Regions from separate parts of the Ideonella sp. sgz306126 genome, predicted to be linked through region 1. Evidence: predicted binding sites of a transcription regulator. Region 1 holds the regulator's gene; each other region holds the start of a gene.
What was found. The regulator FNR, encoded in region 1, switches genes on or off when oxygen is low (the NO sensors DNR and NnrR bind a similar motif). The targets are predictions, from matches to a motif close to TTGATNNNNATCAA.
Positions count from the first base shown of each region.

Region 1 (4,670 bases):
GTGGACGGGCTTCACGCTGGTGGGCTATTACACGCCGATCAAGCAACTCGCCGCCGAGGCGGTCACGCTCAGCTTTGGCCCTTGGGAATGGTTCTGGGTGCTGTTCTATGGCTTTGCGACCTACGGCAACGCAGGCTACATGCGCGAGCAGGTCTGCAAATACATGTGTCCGTATGCGCGCTTCCAAAGCGTCATGTTCGACAAGGACACCCTGATCATCAGCTACGACACTGAGCGGGGCGAACCTCGCGGCGCCCGGTCCAAGAAGGCCGACCCGGCGAAATTGAATCTGGGCTCCTGTGTGGATTGCGGCCTGTGCGTGCAGGTCTGCCCCACCGGCATCGACATTCGCAAGGGGCTCCAGTACGAGTGCATCGGCTGTGCCGCCTGCATTGATGTCTGCGACGGCATCATGGACAAGATGGGTTATCAGCGGGGCTTGGTGCGTTATGCCACCCAGAACGGCCTTGCGCAGCATTTCGACAAGCAGCAGATGCTTCATCGTGTGTTGCGTCCTCGCGTCTTGGTGTACACGGCCATCCTGCTGCTGATCTGCACCGCCTTTGCGGTCAGCATCACCCTGCGGAGCCCGTTCCGCGTCGACGTGGTCAGGGACCGCGCCTCGCTGGCACGCATTGTCGGCGCCGGAAACATCGAAAATGTCTACCGGTTGCAAATCATGAACAACGCCGAGAAGGCCCAGCACTATCAGGTGTCCGTTGCAGGGCTGCCTGGCATCACGGTGGCGGGAGATGACGGCCGTACCAACAGTGCAGATATTCTGGTCGGGCCCGCGGAAGCCCATTGGATCACGCTGGAAGTTCGCATTCCCTTTGAATCGAGCCAGCAGGTTGGGTCCGGGGTGCACGAGATCCACTTCAATGTCGAGCGCCTCGCCTCGGGGACGGATGGCACGCCTGCGACGGTCTCGGAGAAATCCACCTTCCTGGTACCTCGCTGAACGAATCGGAGATTGACACGATGTCGAATACCCAGGTTTCCCCTGTTGCCAGCAGATCCGAGTCCATCGAGAGTCAACGCCCATGGTGGACTTATGGGATGGTGTGGATGGTCATCAGCGGCCCGCTCTCGGTGGTCATCGCCGCCTTGATCAGCGGATACGTCGCCTGGCATGGCCAGGACCCCGTGCTGTTGCACGACGATGTGGGCCCCCCGCCATCGGCCATCAAGGCCGGAACCGATTCGCAGACCCCGGCGGAACTTGCACGCAACCACGCCGTGGTATCCAAGCACTGAATGCAGGTCTCCCCCATCGCGGGCAGGGACATGGAAGGGGGACTTGAATGAAAGTCGGCAGATCGAGCTTCGGAATACGCTTGCTGTGCGTTCTGTGGCCATCGTTCCTGATGGCCGGAGTGATGGAAATGCTGGTGTTTTCCGTCGTCGACCCGCACACGCTCCAATGGTTCGGCGGTGCCATGATCGAGTGGAGTTCAACGGCCGTCTACACGCTTGCGTTCTTCGCCTTCTGGCTGATCATCTCGACCGCGAGCGCGTTGACGCAATTGCTGGTGACCTGTCCGCCCGACAGCTTCGAGGAGCGTGCCCCTCAACTCTAGCAAGCGCTGCTCGCTTGCCTTCGATACCGGCGCCAGGGCCGGACGGACTGCCAGAATCCAGTCCGGTCTGTGTCAGCAGTTCGCGCCGTTGACCAGTTGCTGCAGTCCGGCCTGATCAACGATGCGGATATGGCGCTGCTTGACTTCGAGAAAGCCATCTTCCTGAAACTTCGAGAAGGTTCGGCTGACGGTTTCCAATTTCAAGCCGAGGTAGCTGCCGATCTCTTCGCGGGTCATCCTCAGAATCAACGAAGAGGCCGAAAAGCCTCGCGCTTCTAGGCGTTGCGTGAGATTCAACAAGAACGCCGCCAGCCGCTCCTCGGCACGCATGCTGCCCAACAACAGCATCACGCCGTGGTCGCGCACGATCTCGCGACTCATGATCTTGTGGAATTGGTGCTGGAGGTCGGTGAACTCACGCGACAAATCCTCCAACTGGCTGTAGGGGATAACGCAGACCTGAGAGTCTTCCAGCGCTACCGCATCGCAGGAATGCCGGTCGTTGCTGATGCCGTCCAGGCCCAGCAATTCGCCTGCCATCTGAAACCCGGTGACCTGATCGCGTCCGTCCTCCGACGACACGCAGGTCTTGAAGAAGCCGGTCCGGACCGCATACAGCGATTGGAACGGATCCCCCGAGTGGAACAGCGTATCGCCTCTGGCGACGGTCTTGCGGGTTGCGACCAGATCATCCAGCCGGTCCAAATCGTTCCTGCCCAAGCCCACGGGCAAGCACAGCTCCCGCAGGTTGCAACTGGAACAGGCCACCTTGAAGGCCTCAGGCTTCACACGCAGCGAATCAGTCATGATGACGATTATCGCTTGAGGGGAAAGTTTGCGGCAGCCCCACGCACGCGGCGTCGCAGGATTCAAACAACGTGCGAGGCAGGGTCTTTCCCGGCACGCAAACGCCAGCTGCCTTGAGACACATCAAGGCTCAGCCCCCCCACTTTGGCACCATCGCGCCATGGAACTTGTTGCCTCCGCACCACCGATCGGGTTGCCCACAGACTTGCTGGAGCGTTTTGACGTTCCCGGGCCCCGCTACACCTCCTACCCGACCGCAGATCGCTTTGTGGAGGCCTTCACAGCGGGCGATTACCAGCGCGCGCTGACGCAGCGCAGCGAAGGCGCCCAGGTCGGGGGCAAGCAGCCGCTGTCGATCTATGTCCACATCCCGTTCTGTGAGTCGGTCTGCTATTACTGCGCCTGCAACAAGGTCATTACCAAACACCATGACCGCGCCGCCGAGTATCTGAGCGCGCTCGACATCGAGATCGGGCTTCACGAGAAGGTGCTGGGCGACCAGCAGGTGGTGTCGCAAATTCACTTCGGGGGCGGGACACCGACGTTTCTGAGCGATGCCGAGTTGTCCGGACTGATGGAGCGGCTGCAACAGGCCTTTCGCGTCGCACCCGGTGCCGAGATCTCGATCGAGGTGGATCCTCGCACCGCTTCGCCGTTGCGCTTGGCGGCTTTGCGGAAGATGGGCTTCAACCGGATCAGCTTCGGGGTGCAGGATTTCGATCCCGAAGTCCAGAAGGCAGTCCATCGGGTCCAGTCCTTCGAGAGCATCCGCGATCTGATGCACGCGGCTCGCGAACTGGGGTTCGAGTCGATCAATGCCGACCTGATCTACGGCTTGCCGAAGCAGACCCCGACCTCCTTCGCCCGCACCGTGGCGCAGATCAGCGAACTCCGACCCGATCGCATCGCCTTGTATTCGTACGCACACCTGCCGCAGCGCTTCAAGCCGCAGCGCCGCATCGATGCGAGTCAATTGCCCCCGCCGGACCATCGTATCGCGATGCTGTCCGGGGCGATCGCCGGTTTTCTCTCCCATGGCTACACCTACATCGGCATGGACCATTTCGCGCTGCAGGGCGACTCGCTGGCGGCGGCCAAGCGCCAAGGGCGACTGCACCGGAACTTCCAGGGCTACAGCACGCAACCCGATTGCGACCTGATCGGGCTGGGGGTGTCGTCCATCGGCCGCATGGGGGCGACGTACAGCCAGAACGCCAAGACCCTGCCGGAGTATTACGACGCGTTGCGGCAAGGGCAGTTTGCGATCGTGCGAGGCTTGGCGCTGACCCGCGACGACCTGCTGCGACGCGCCGTCATCATGGCGATCATGTGCCAGGGCCGCCTGGAGTTCGAATCGATAGAACTTGCCCACCTGATCAAGGTGCCCGAGTACTTCCGCAACGAACTTGAGCAACTCAAGCCCTATGTCGAGATGGGTCTGGTCACGCTGGACGCCGGCGCCGTGCAGGTCACGGCGCAGGGCTGGTTCTTCGTGCGGGCCATCGCCATGGTTTTTGACAAGCATTTGCAGGCGGATCGCGTTCGCGAGCGGTTTTCGCGCATCATCTGAGGGTGAACTTCACCCTGATCTTCAGCGCGCTGCTGATGGGGCTGGCCGGGTCGGTGCATTGCGTGGCGATGTGCGGTACCGCAAGCACCGCGGCGGTTCGCGCCTGCGGGCGCTCGCGCCCCCTTCTCGCTGCCTGGGCCTTTCATCTGGGGCGCGTGCTGGGCTATGCCGCCGCGGGGGCGGTGGTGGCTTCCAGCGTATCGCTGCTGGCGCGACTCGGGCAGTGGAGTCCCGCTCTGCGCCCGCTCTGGGTCCTGGCGCACATGGCCGCCCTGGGCCTGGGCCTGTGGTTGCTCTGGAAGGGTCGGCAACCGGAGTGGCTTGAGAGCTTGGGCCGCACGGACCGTCACCTGGGTGCGCCGGATGGCAACGGCTGGCAACGCATGCGGGGTCCCGTCGGCGCTGCCGCCATCGGGAGTGTCTGGTTCGCATGGCCGTGCGGCCTGCTGCAGTCGGCCTTGATGGTCGCCGCCCTGGCCAATGGGCCCTGGGCAGGCGCCTCGGTGATGGCTGCCTTTGCGGTGGCCTCGTCCTTCGCGCTGGCCGGCGGGTCGGCGTTGTGGATGCGGTGGCGTGGCGGGGGCGGGCGGGCCACCGTGCTGATCATTCGCTTGTCGGGCGCGGCGTTGGCCGGTGCATCGGCCTGGGCCTTGGGCCACGACGTGTGGATGCGCGTCGCGGCCTATTGCGCGACCTGAACCCCTCCGCGGTTC
Region 1 covers NZ_JBVYWP010000004.1:402,835-407,504, reverse strand. Annotated here, with positions in the region: gene ccoG (cytochrome c oxidase accessory protein CcoG) at 1-961, shown strand, start outside; gene AC0N04_RS14285 (nitrogen fixation protein FixH) at 982-1,257, shown strand; gene AC0N04_RS14280 (hypothetical protein) at 1,338-1,580, shown strand; gene fnr (fumarate/nitrate reduction transcriptional regulator Fnr) at 1,653-2,387, opposite strand; gene hemN (oxygen-independent coproporphyrinogen III oxidase) at 2,548-3,957, shown strand; gene AC0N04_RS14265 (sulfite exporter TauE/SafE family protein) at 3,960-4,655, shown strand.

Region 2 (4,670 bases), on a different contig from region 1:
GAAGTCGGCCGGCGGCACCGCGAGCAGCACGCCGGTCATGCCACCGATCACGAAGGTGACCATGAAGCCCAGGGTCCACAGCATCGGCACCTCGAACCGGATGCGGCCGCGGTACATCGTGAACAGCCAGTTGAACATCTTGGCCCCGGTCGGGATCGAGATGATCATCGTCGTGATGCCGAAGAACGAGTTGACGCTGGCGCCCGAGCCCATCGTGAAGAAGTGATGCAGCCAGACCAGGTAGGACAGGATGGTGATCACCACCGTCGCGTAGACCATCGAGGCGTAGCCGAACAGCTTCTTGCCGCTGAAGGTGGACACCACTTCCGAGTACACGCCGAACAGCGGCAGGATCAGGATGTAGACCTCGGGGTGGCCCCAGATCCAGATCAGGTTCACGTACAGCATGGCGTTGCCGCCGAGGTCGTTGGTGAAGAAGGCGGTGCCCAGGTAGCGGTCCAGCGACAGCAGCACCAGGATGGCCGTCAGCACCGGGAAGGCGGCGACGATCAGCACGTTGGTGCACAGCGCCGTCCAGGTGAACACCGGCATCTTCATCAGCGTCATGCCCGGCGCGCGCATCTTGACGATGGTGGCGATCAGGTTGATGCCCGACAGCGTGGTGCCCACGCCGGCGATCTGCAGCGACCAGAGGTAGTAGTCCACCCCCACGTCCGGGCTCTGCAGCAGGCCCGACAGCGGCGGATAGGCGAGCCAGCCGGTGCGCGCGAACTCGCCGACGAACAGCGACAGCATCACCAGCACCGCGCCGCCCACCGTCATCCAGAAGCTGAAGTTGTTCAGGAACGGAAACGCCACGTCGCGTGCGCCGATCTGCAGCGGCACGACGTAGTTCATCAGCCCGGTGACCATCGGCATCGCGACGAAGAAGATCATGATCACGCCGTGCGCCGTGAAGATCTGGTCGTAGTGGTGGGGCGGCAGGAAACCGTGGTTGGCGCCGAACGACACGGCCTGCTGCGCGCGCATCAGCAGCGCATCGGCGAAACCGCGCAGCAGCATCACGATCGCCAGCACGATGTACATGATGCCGATCTTCTTGTGGTCGATGCTGGTGATCCAGTTGCGCCACAGGCTGCCCCAGAGACCGTGGTAGGTCACTGCCGCCAACACCGACGCGCCGGTCAGCGCGGCGAACAGGAAGGTCACCACCAGGATCGGCTCGTGGTACGGAATCGCGTCCAGGCTCAGGCGGCCGAAGAGGAGCTGGCTCAGGGTGAGATGGTCAAACATCGGGGGATCTCGGAAAGTCGCGCGCGGACAGGGACACGGCCAGGGCCGTGCGTCGGCTTCAGGGTCGGGAGAGGACGGTGGCGGGCAGCACCGTGGCGCTGCGCAGCTTGTCGGCGCTGCAGGCGGACGCCACGTAGGTGCGCCGCCCGGCGCCCCAGTGCTGCTGCGCCAGGCCGGCGATGCCGCCCTTGCCCAGCCCGCCGCCGGCGTCGATGGCCATCATCTGGCTGATGCACATCTTGCCGCTCTCGACACAGCGGTTGAGGATCGCGTCGTACAAGCCCGGGTCGATGCTGGCGTAGCGGCGCACCGGCTCGGCGATGCTGGGCCGGTCCAGCGCCAGGTAGGTCGCGCGGTCCAGCGCCTGCCCTTGCGACTTGTTGGCGGCGACCCAGCGGTCGAAATCCGCGCCGCTCAGGCCCAGGAAGCCGAAGTGCATCTGCGAGAAACCCGCGCCGCTGTAGTTGGCGGAGAAGCCCTCGTAGCGGCCGGCCTGGTTGATCACCGCGTGCAGCTGGGTCTGCATGCCCGGCATCGCATAGACCTGCCCGGCCAGCGCCGGGATGTAGAACGAGTTCATCACGGTGGACGCGGTGATGCGGAACTCGATCGGCCGGTCCACCGGCGCGGCCAGCTCGTTGACCGTCGCGATGCCTTGCTCGGGGTAGACGAACAGCCACTTCCAGTCCATCGCCACCACGTCCACCACCAGCGGCTTGACCTCCGGCGGCACGGCACGCTGCGCGTCGATCTGGTCCAGCGGGCGGTACGGGTCGAGGCGGTGGGTGCCGATCCAGGTCAGCGCGCCCAGCGCGATGATGATCAGCAGCGGCGCGCCCCAGATCACCAGTTCCAGCCGGGTCGAGTGGTCCCACTCGGGCTCGTACACGGCCGCGGTGTTGGCCTGCCGGTAGCGCCAGGCGAAGATCAGGGTCAGCGCGATCACCGGGACGATGATCAGCAGCATCAGCACCGTCGACTGGACGACCAGGTGGGCCTGCTGGGCGGCGACGAAGCCCGACGGGTGCATCACCACGGTGTTGCAGCCGGCCAGCGGCAGCAGGGCGGCGAGCCCGGCCAGGCGCGTTTTACTGTGGATACGAAGAGAAGACATCAGGGACACCGAGCGCTCGGGAAAACGACAGTTGCGTGCGGGGCCGGAATGTATCCTGATTGATGCAGATCAACGATTGGACATTTTGTCCTAGCTCACGGCGTCGAACCCATCATGTCCAGCTCTGCCACCGCGCTCCTCCCTCCCCTGCAGCCCGGCCGGAACAGCCCGGCCCCGTCGCGTCACGCGGCCGATAGCGTCGCCCCCGGCGACATCGCGGTCGGCGTGATCATCGGGCGCGCCTCCGAGTACTTCGACTTCTTCGTCTACGGCATCGCCTCGGTGCTGGTGTTCCCGTCGGTGTTCTTTCCGTTCCTCGACGCGCTGCACGGCACGCTGATGGCGTTCGCGCTGTTCGCCGCCGCCTTCGTCGTCCGACCGCTCGGCACGCTGGCGGGGATGGCGGTGCAGCGCCGCTTCGGCCGCGGCGCGAAGCTGACCGTCGCGCTGTTCCTGCTGGGCAGCTCGACGGCCGGCATGGCCTTGCTGCCCGGCTACCGCAGCATGGGGGCGCTGGCGATCGGCCTGCTGGCGCTGTGCCGCATCGGCCAGGGCCTGGCGCTGGGCGGCTCCTGGGACGGCCTGCCGTCGCTGCTGGCGCTCAATGCGCCCGAGCACCGCCGCGGCTGGTACGCGATGCTGGGGCAACTCGGCGCGCCGCTGGGCTTCGTCGTCGCCTGCGGCCTGTTCGCCTACCTGTGGGGCAGCCTGCCGGCGGCCGATTTCCTCAGCTGGGGCTGGCGCTACCCGTTCTTCGCCGCCTTCGCCATCAACGTGGTGGCGCTGTTCGCCCGCCTGCGTCTGGTGGTGACGCACGAATACGAGCGCGAGCTGCAGGCGCACGAGCTGGAACCCTGCGACGTCGGCGAGCTGCTGGGCCAGCAGGGCCACAACGTCTTCCTCGGCGCCTTCGCCGCCTTGGCCAGCTACGCGCTGTTCCACATCGTCACGGTGTTCCCGCTGTCGTGGATCACGTTGTACTCGCGCCACGAGGTGGGCAGCTTCCTGCAGGTGGAGCTGGCGGGCGCGGTGCTGGCCGCCGCGGCGATGCCGCTGTCGGGCTGGGTCGCCGATCGCATCGGCCGCCGCAGCACACTCGGCGCGCTGGCCGTGCTGATCGGCCTGTTCAGCCTGTGCGTGCCCTGGCTGCTCGACGGCAGCGCCACCCGCCAGGACGCGTTCATCCTGATCGGCTTCGCCTTGCTCGGGCTGTCCTATGGCCAGGCGGCCGGCGCGGTCACCTCGAACTTCCTGCCGCACTTTCGCTACACCGGCGCCGCGCTGACCGCCGATGTGTCCTGGCTGATCGGCGCCGGCTTTGCCCCGCTGGTGGCGCTGGGGCTGTCGGCGCGCTTCGGCCTCGCCGCGGTGAGCCTGTACCTGCTGTCGGCCGTGGCCTGCACGCTGCTGGCCCTGCGGGCAAACCGCTTCCTGCAGCAGCGGGATTGAGGCCCGGGCCGATGTTGCTGGATCGTGTATGACGCGGTTTGGCCACACCGCCCCGCAGTAAATTGATCTGGATCCAGCTTGGCGCCGAGGGACTTTGCTAAGGTCCGTCGGTCTGGGGGTTGACGGGCCCGCTCGCTTCCCCTTGCCATCGCCGCTCGGCACCTCGCCGGGCCGACGCCCCTACCCCTTGTTTCGCCCTTGATGGAGAACCCCATGCAGATCCCCCGTCGTGTCTTCCTGATGACCCTCGCCGCTTCCGGTGCGGCGGTCAGTACGCTGTCGCAGGCGCAGTCGCTGGTCACCGAGAAGGACGCCCAGGCCATCGCGCTGGGCTACGTGCCTGACGCCACCAAGGCCAACGCCAAGAAGTACCCGATGTACGCCGCCGGCCAGAAGTGCGGCGTCTGCGCGCTGTACCAGGGCAAGCCGGGTGCCAAGTCGGGCGCCTGCCCGCTGTTCGCCGGCAAGGAAGTGGTGCCCACCGGCTGGTGCAGCGCCTTCGCGAAGAAGGCCTGAGCGAGTCCTTGGCGGGCGGCGCCGGGCGGCCCGCCTGCCTGATCGCGCCGCCCGGCGCGGTGCGCGTGCCGGGGGCGCTAGAACGCCGCGCCGAGGTGCCCCACCTTCACATAGATCAGGGCGCCCTCGGGCCCGGTGAACGGCGTGTGCCGGCTCCAGCGCGGGCTGCGCAGCCAGGTTCCTTGCGGATAGCGGCCGGCCTCGTCGCAAAACACCCCGTCCAGCACCAGGATCTCCTCGCCGCCCGGATGGGCATGGGCGTTGAAGCGGGTGTCGGGCGCCCAGCGCACCAGCGCAGTGTCGATGCCGTCGTGCGAGTGCAGCGGCAGCACCGTCA
Region 2 covers NZ_JBVYWP010000002.1:111,008-115,677, forward strand. Annotated here, with positions in the region: gene cyoB (cytochrome o ubiquinol oxidase subunit I) at 1-1,254, opposite strand, end outside; gene cyoA (ubiquinol oxidase subunit II) at 1,313-2,368, opposite strand; gene AC0N04_RS04910 (MFS transporter) at 2,483-3,817, shown strand; gene AC0N04_RS04915 (high-potential iron-sulfur protein) at 4,031-4,333, shown strand; gene AC0N04_RS04920 (cupin domain-containing protein) at 4,411-4,670, opposite strand, start outside.
Region 2: a site for FNR is predicted at 2,428-2,441, ahead of cyoA (ubiquinol oxidase subunit II). Genes of this name have one in related genera too.

Region 3 (4,670 bases), on a different contig from region 1:
GGGTCCAGCGCCAGGTGCGCTTCCAGTCCAACACCTCGACCTCGACCACCTCGGCGCTGGACACGGTGACCGACCGGGTCGGCGTGTGCCGCGACTTCGCGCACCTGATGATTGCGCTGTGCCGGGCGCTGAGCATCCCGGCGCGCTTCACCACCGGCATCGACTTCGGCGCCGATCCGGCCCTGGGACCGACCGACTTCCATGCCTACGTCGAGGTCTTCCTGGGCCAGCGCTGGTATCTGTTCGATCCTTCCGGCACCGCGATCCCGATGGGCTTCGTGCGCATGGGCACCGGCCGTGACGCGGCGGACGTGTCGTTCGCCACCATCTTCGGCAGCGTGCGCACCCAGCCGCCGCTGATCCAGATCGGCGCACAGGACGACGGATCAGGCCGCTGGACCCTGCCTTACCGCACCACGCGGGCGCTGTCGACCGACGCGGGGCCGTAGCCTCCCGGTGAGGGTGCCACGGCCGTAGGGCAGCGGCCCGGCCCTCAATCGGCCCGGATCACGCCGCGGCGCAGCTGATCGCGCTCCATCGATTCGAACAGCGCCTTGAAGTTGCCTTCGCCGAAGCCGTCGTCGCCCTTGCGCTGGATGAACTCGAAGAACACCGGACCCAGCAAGGTCTGCGAGAAGATCTGCAGCAGCAGGCGAGGCGCACCGCCCTGGGTGCTGCCGTCGAGCAGGATGCCGCGGGTCTGCAGCGCGCTGACGTTCTCGCCATGGCCGGGCAGCCGTTCTTCCAGCATCTCGTAATACGCCGGGCCGGGCGCGGTCATCAGCGGAATGCCGGCCAGCGCGAGCTGGTCGATCGTGCCCGGCAGGTCGTCCGTCAGCAGGGCCACGTGCTGGATGCCCTCGCCGCTGAACTGCATCAGGAACTCCTCGATCTGGCCGCTGCCCTTGCTCGACTCCTCGTTCAGCGGGATGCGGATCTTGCCGTCCGGTGCGGTCATGGCCTTGCTGGTCAGCCCGGTGTATTCGCCCTGGATGTCGAAGTAGCGGATCTCGCGGAAGTTGAACAGGCGCTCGTAGAAGTTCGCCCAGAAGGCCATGCGGCCGCGGTAGACGTTGTGCGTCAGGTGGTCGATCAGCTTCAGGCCGTGGCCGACCGGCCGCCGCGGCACCCCCTCGATGAACTCGAAGTCGATGTCGTAGATGGACTTGCCGTCCTCGAAGCGGTCGATCAGGTACAGCGGCGCGCCGCCGATGCCCTTGATCGCCGGCAGGCGCAACTCCATCGGCCCGGTGGGAATCTCGACCGGCTGCGCACCCAGTTCCAGCGCGCGGGCGTAGGCCCGGTGCGAATCCTGGACGCGAAACGCCATCCCGCAGGCCGACGGGCCGTGCTCGGCCGCGAAGTAGCCGGCGACGCTGCGAGGTTCGTTGTTGACGATGAAATTGATCTCGCCCTGGCGGAACAGCGAGACGTTCTTGGACCGGTGCCGCGCGACCAGCGAGAAGCCCATCTTCTCGAACAGCGGTTCCAGCATTCCGGGGACGGGGGACGCGAACTCGACGAACTCGAACCCCATGAGGCCCATGGGGTTGTCAAACAAATCAGCCATTGCAAGGCTCCTGAAAACGGAAGGCAGACGGGCCTGCGCGCCCCGGATCGGGCGTGCAGGCGGACGGTTCAGAGACCCAACCGGTTCACAGGCGGAGAGCACGGCAGGCCCCGCACGCTGCGTGCGAGGTGATCGCCGATCACACCTTGAAAGACGAAGTTCGTCATGGCGCGCATGGTAGTGACATTTCGCAGCGCTGCCCATCCGCACAAGTGCCGACGCCCGCTCGGCAGACCCACCGACAGGGCCGGCACGCGGGCCGGGATGACGTGCCCGGCGCAACGTGCCAAGCTGTCGGCATCGCGGCCATCGATGCTGAAAGGCGGACTCCCATGGACAGTCACTTCCACCCCCTCGGCGACCTGTTCCGCCAACTGGGTCTGCCGGGCGATGTCGCCGGCATCGAGCACTTCCTGCGCACCGCGGGCCCGCTGCCCAGGGGCATGGCGCTGGCCGACGCGCCGGTGTGGAGCGCCAGCCAGGCCCAGTTCCTGCGCGAGCAATGGGCGAACGACGCCGACTGGGCCGAAGTGGTCGACGCGCTGGACGCCTTGATGCGCGGCTGAGCCCCGGTCGCCCGGCAGGGACGGCCCACCGCGCGCCGCCCCCGGGTTTTCACCGTCTCCCATGACTTGCGTCAAACAAGCGTCGGACGATACATTATCCGACCGATCGGTCGGTGAATTCTGAACAGCGCAAGCCTCGGCTTGCACGCACCGGTCGCCTCGCCTCGACAAAGGACGACGCATGTACACCCAAGCCATGGACACGATGGGCAAGGACGAGGGCAGCCCGCCCCGGGCCTTGCGCTCCGCCGAGGAGTTGCAGCACCAGCAGGCCTTCGATGCCCGCATCGACGCGGGCGATTTCATCGAGGCCAAGGACTGGATGCCCGACGACTACCGCAAGACCCTGCTGCGCCAGATCAGCCAGCATGCACACAGCGAGATCGTCGGCATGCTGCCCGAGGGCAACTGGGTGACGCGTGCACCGACGCTCAAGCGCAAGGCCATCCTGCTGGCCAAGATCCAGGACGAAGGCGGCCACGGCCTGTACCTCTACGCCGCCGCCGAGACCTTGGGGCAAAGCCGGGACCAGTTGCTGGGCGCGCTGCACAGCGGCAAGGCCAAGTACAGCTCGATCTTCAACTACCCCACGCTGACCTGGGCCGACATCGGCACCATCGGCTGGCTGGTGGACGGCGCGGCCATCATGAACCAGGTGCCGATCTGTCGCTGCTCGTATGCGCCGTACGCACGGGCCATGATCCGCATCTGCCGCGAAGAGAGCTTCCACCAGCGCCAGGGCTACGACAGCCTGCTGGTGATGATGCAGAGCGGCACCGCCGCGCAGAAGGCCATGGTGCAGGACGCCGTGAACCGCTGGTGGTGGCCTTGCCTGATGATGTTCGGGCCGCACGATGCCGACAGCACCCACAGCGCGCAAAGCATGCGCTGGGGCATCAAGCGCATCAGCAACGACGACTTGCGTCAGAAGTTCGTCGACGCCACCGTGCAGCAGGCCCAGGTGCTGGGCGTCACCCTGCCCGATCCCGAACTGAAGTGGAACGAAGCCCGCGGCCACCACGACTTCGGCGCGATCGACTGGGACGAGTTCTGGCGCGTGGTCGGCGGCGACGGGCCCTGCAACCGTGAACGCCTGGCGATGCGCGTGCAAGCCTGGGACGACGGGGCCTGGGTGCGCGACGCCGCACTGGCCCATGCCCGCAAGAACACCCCCGAGCAACAAGCTGCCTGAAGGAGAAACGCATGAGTGACGTACACGGTGAATGGCCTTTGTTCGAAGTCTTCGTGCGCAGCAAGGCCGGGCTGGACCACAAGCACTGCGGCAGCCTGCACGCCCCCGATCCGCAGATGGCCGTGCAGATGGCGCGCGATGTCTACACCCGGCGCCAGGAGGGCACCAGCGTGTGGGTGGTCCGGTCGGACCAGATCACGGCCAGCGACCCCGCCGACAAGGACGCGTACTTCGATCCGATGGAAGACAAGGTCTACCGCCACCCGACGTTCTACAAGTTGCCGAGCTCCGTCGACCACATGTGATGCGTCGCCCGCCGCGCGCCCTGGCCTTGCCATCTCCCTCCGACCGCCCCACCCCATGAACGCCACCTCGTCCTCCATCAGCCCGAGCCGTGCGCCCGAGGTGCAGTACGTGCTGCGCCTGGCCGACACCTGCCTGATCCTCGCCCAGCGCCTGTCGGAATGGTGCGGCCATGCGCCGGCGCTGGAAGAAGACCTGGCCTTGACCAACATGGCGCAGGACCTGATCGGCCAGGCCCGCTCGCTGCTGACCCACGCCGGCCGGCTGGGCGCGGCCGCGGCCGGCACCGCGCCGCTCGACGAAGACCAGCTCGCCTTCCTGCGCGACGAGCGCGACTACCTGAACCCCACGCTGGTTGAATTGCCGAACGGCCGGGGCGGCCAGCGCGATTTCGCCGTCACCGTGCTGCGCAACCTGGTGGCCGCCTGGTGGCTGCGGGCCCAGTGGGAGCATCTGGCCTCGTCCAACGACGGCGAACTCGCCGCCATCGCCGGCAAGGCCGTGAAGGAAGCGCGCTACCACGTGCGCCATGCGGCCGACTGGGTGCTGCGCCTGGGCGACGGCACGGCCGAATCGGCTCGCCGCATGCAGGCCGCCGTCGACGAGCTGTGGCGCTACGTGCCCGAGCTGTTCGAGGACGACGCGGTGGACCGGCACGCCGCCGCCACCGGCCTGGGGCCGGCGGTCTCCCAGCTGCGCCCGGCCTTCGATGCCGAAATGGCGGAATTGCTGGCTGCCGCACATCTGGTGGCCCCGGCGCCCAGCGCGTTTCGCAGCACCGGCAGGCGAGGTGTGCACAGCGAACACCTGGGCCATCTGCTGACCGAGATGCAATACCTTCAGCGCGCCTACCCCGGGGGCGCCTGGTGAGCGAGCCCGCCGTGGCGGCCGACGCGCAGCGCCGCGCCCGCATCGAACGCGTGTGGGCCGTGCTGGACACGGTGCCCGACCCCGAAGTGCCGGCGATCTCGGTCTGCGAGCTGGGCATCGTGCGCGAGGTCCGGATCGATGCCTCGACCGAGAACGTGGAAGTGGTGCT
Region 3 covers NZ_JBVYWP010000001.1:366,303-370,972, forward strand. Annotated here, with positions in the region: gene AC0N04_RS01680 (transglutaminase-like domain-containing protein) at 1-449, shown strand, start outside; gene hppD (4-hydroxyphenylpyruvate dioxygenase) at 494-1,570, opposite strand; gene AC0N04_RS01690 (DUF2789 domain-containing protein) at 1,903-2,136, shown strand; gene paaA (1,2-phenylacetyl-CoA epoxidase subunit PaaA) at 2,318-3,328, shown strand; gene paaB (1,2-phenylacetyl-CoA epoxidase subunit PaaB) at 3,340-3,633, shown strand; gene paaC (1,2-phenylacetyl-CoA epoxidase subunit PaaC) at 3,689-4,501, shown strand; gene paaD (1,2-phenylacetyl-CoA epoxidase subunit PaaD) at 4,495-4,670, shown strand, end outside.
Region 3: a site for FNR is predicted at 2,198-2,211, ahead of paaA (1,2-phenylacetyl-CoA epoxidase subunit PaaA). Genes of this name have one in related genera too.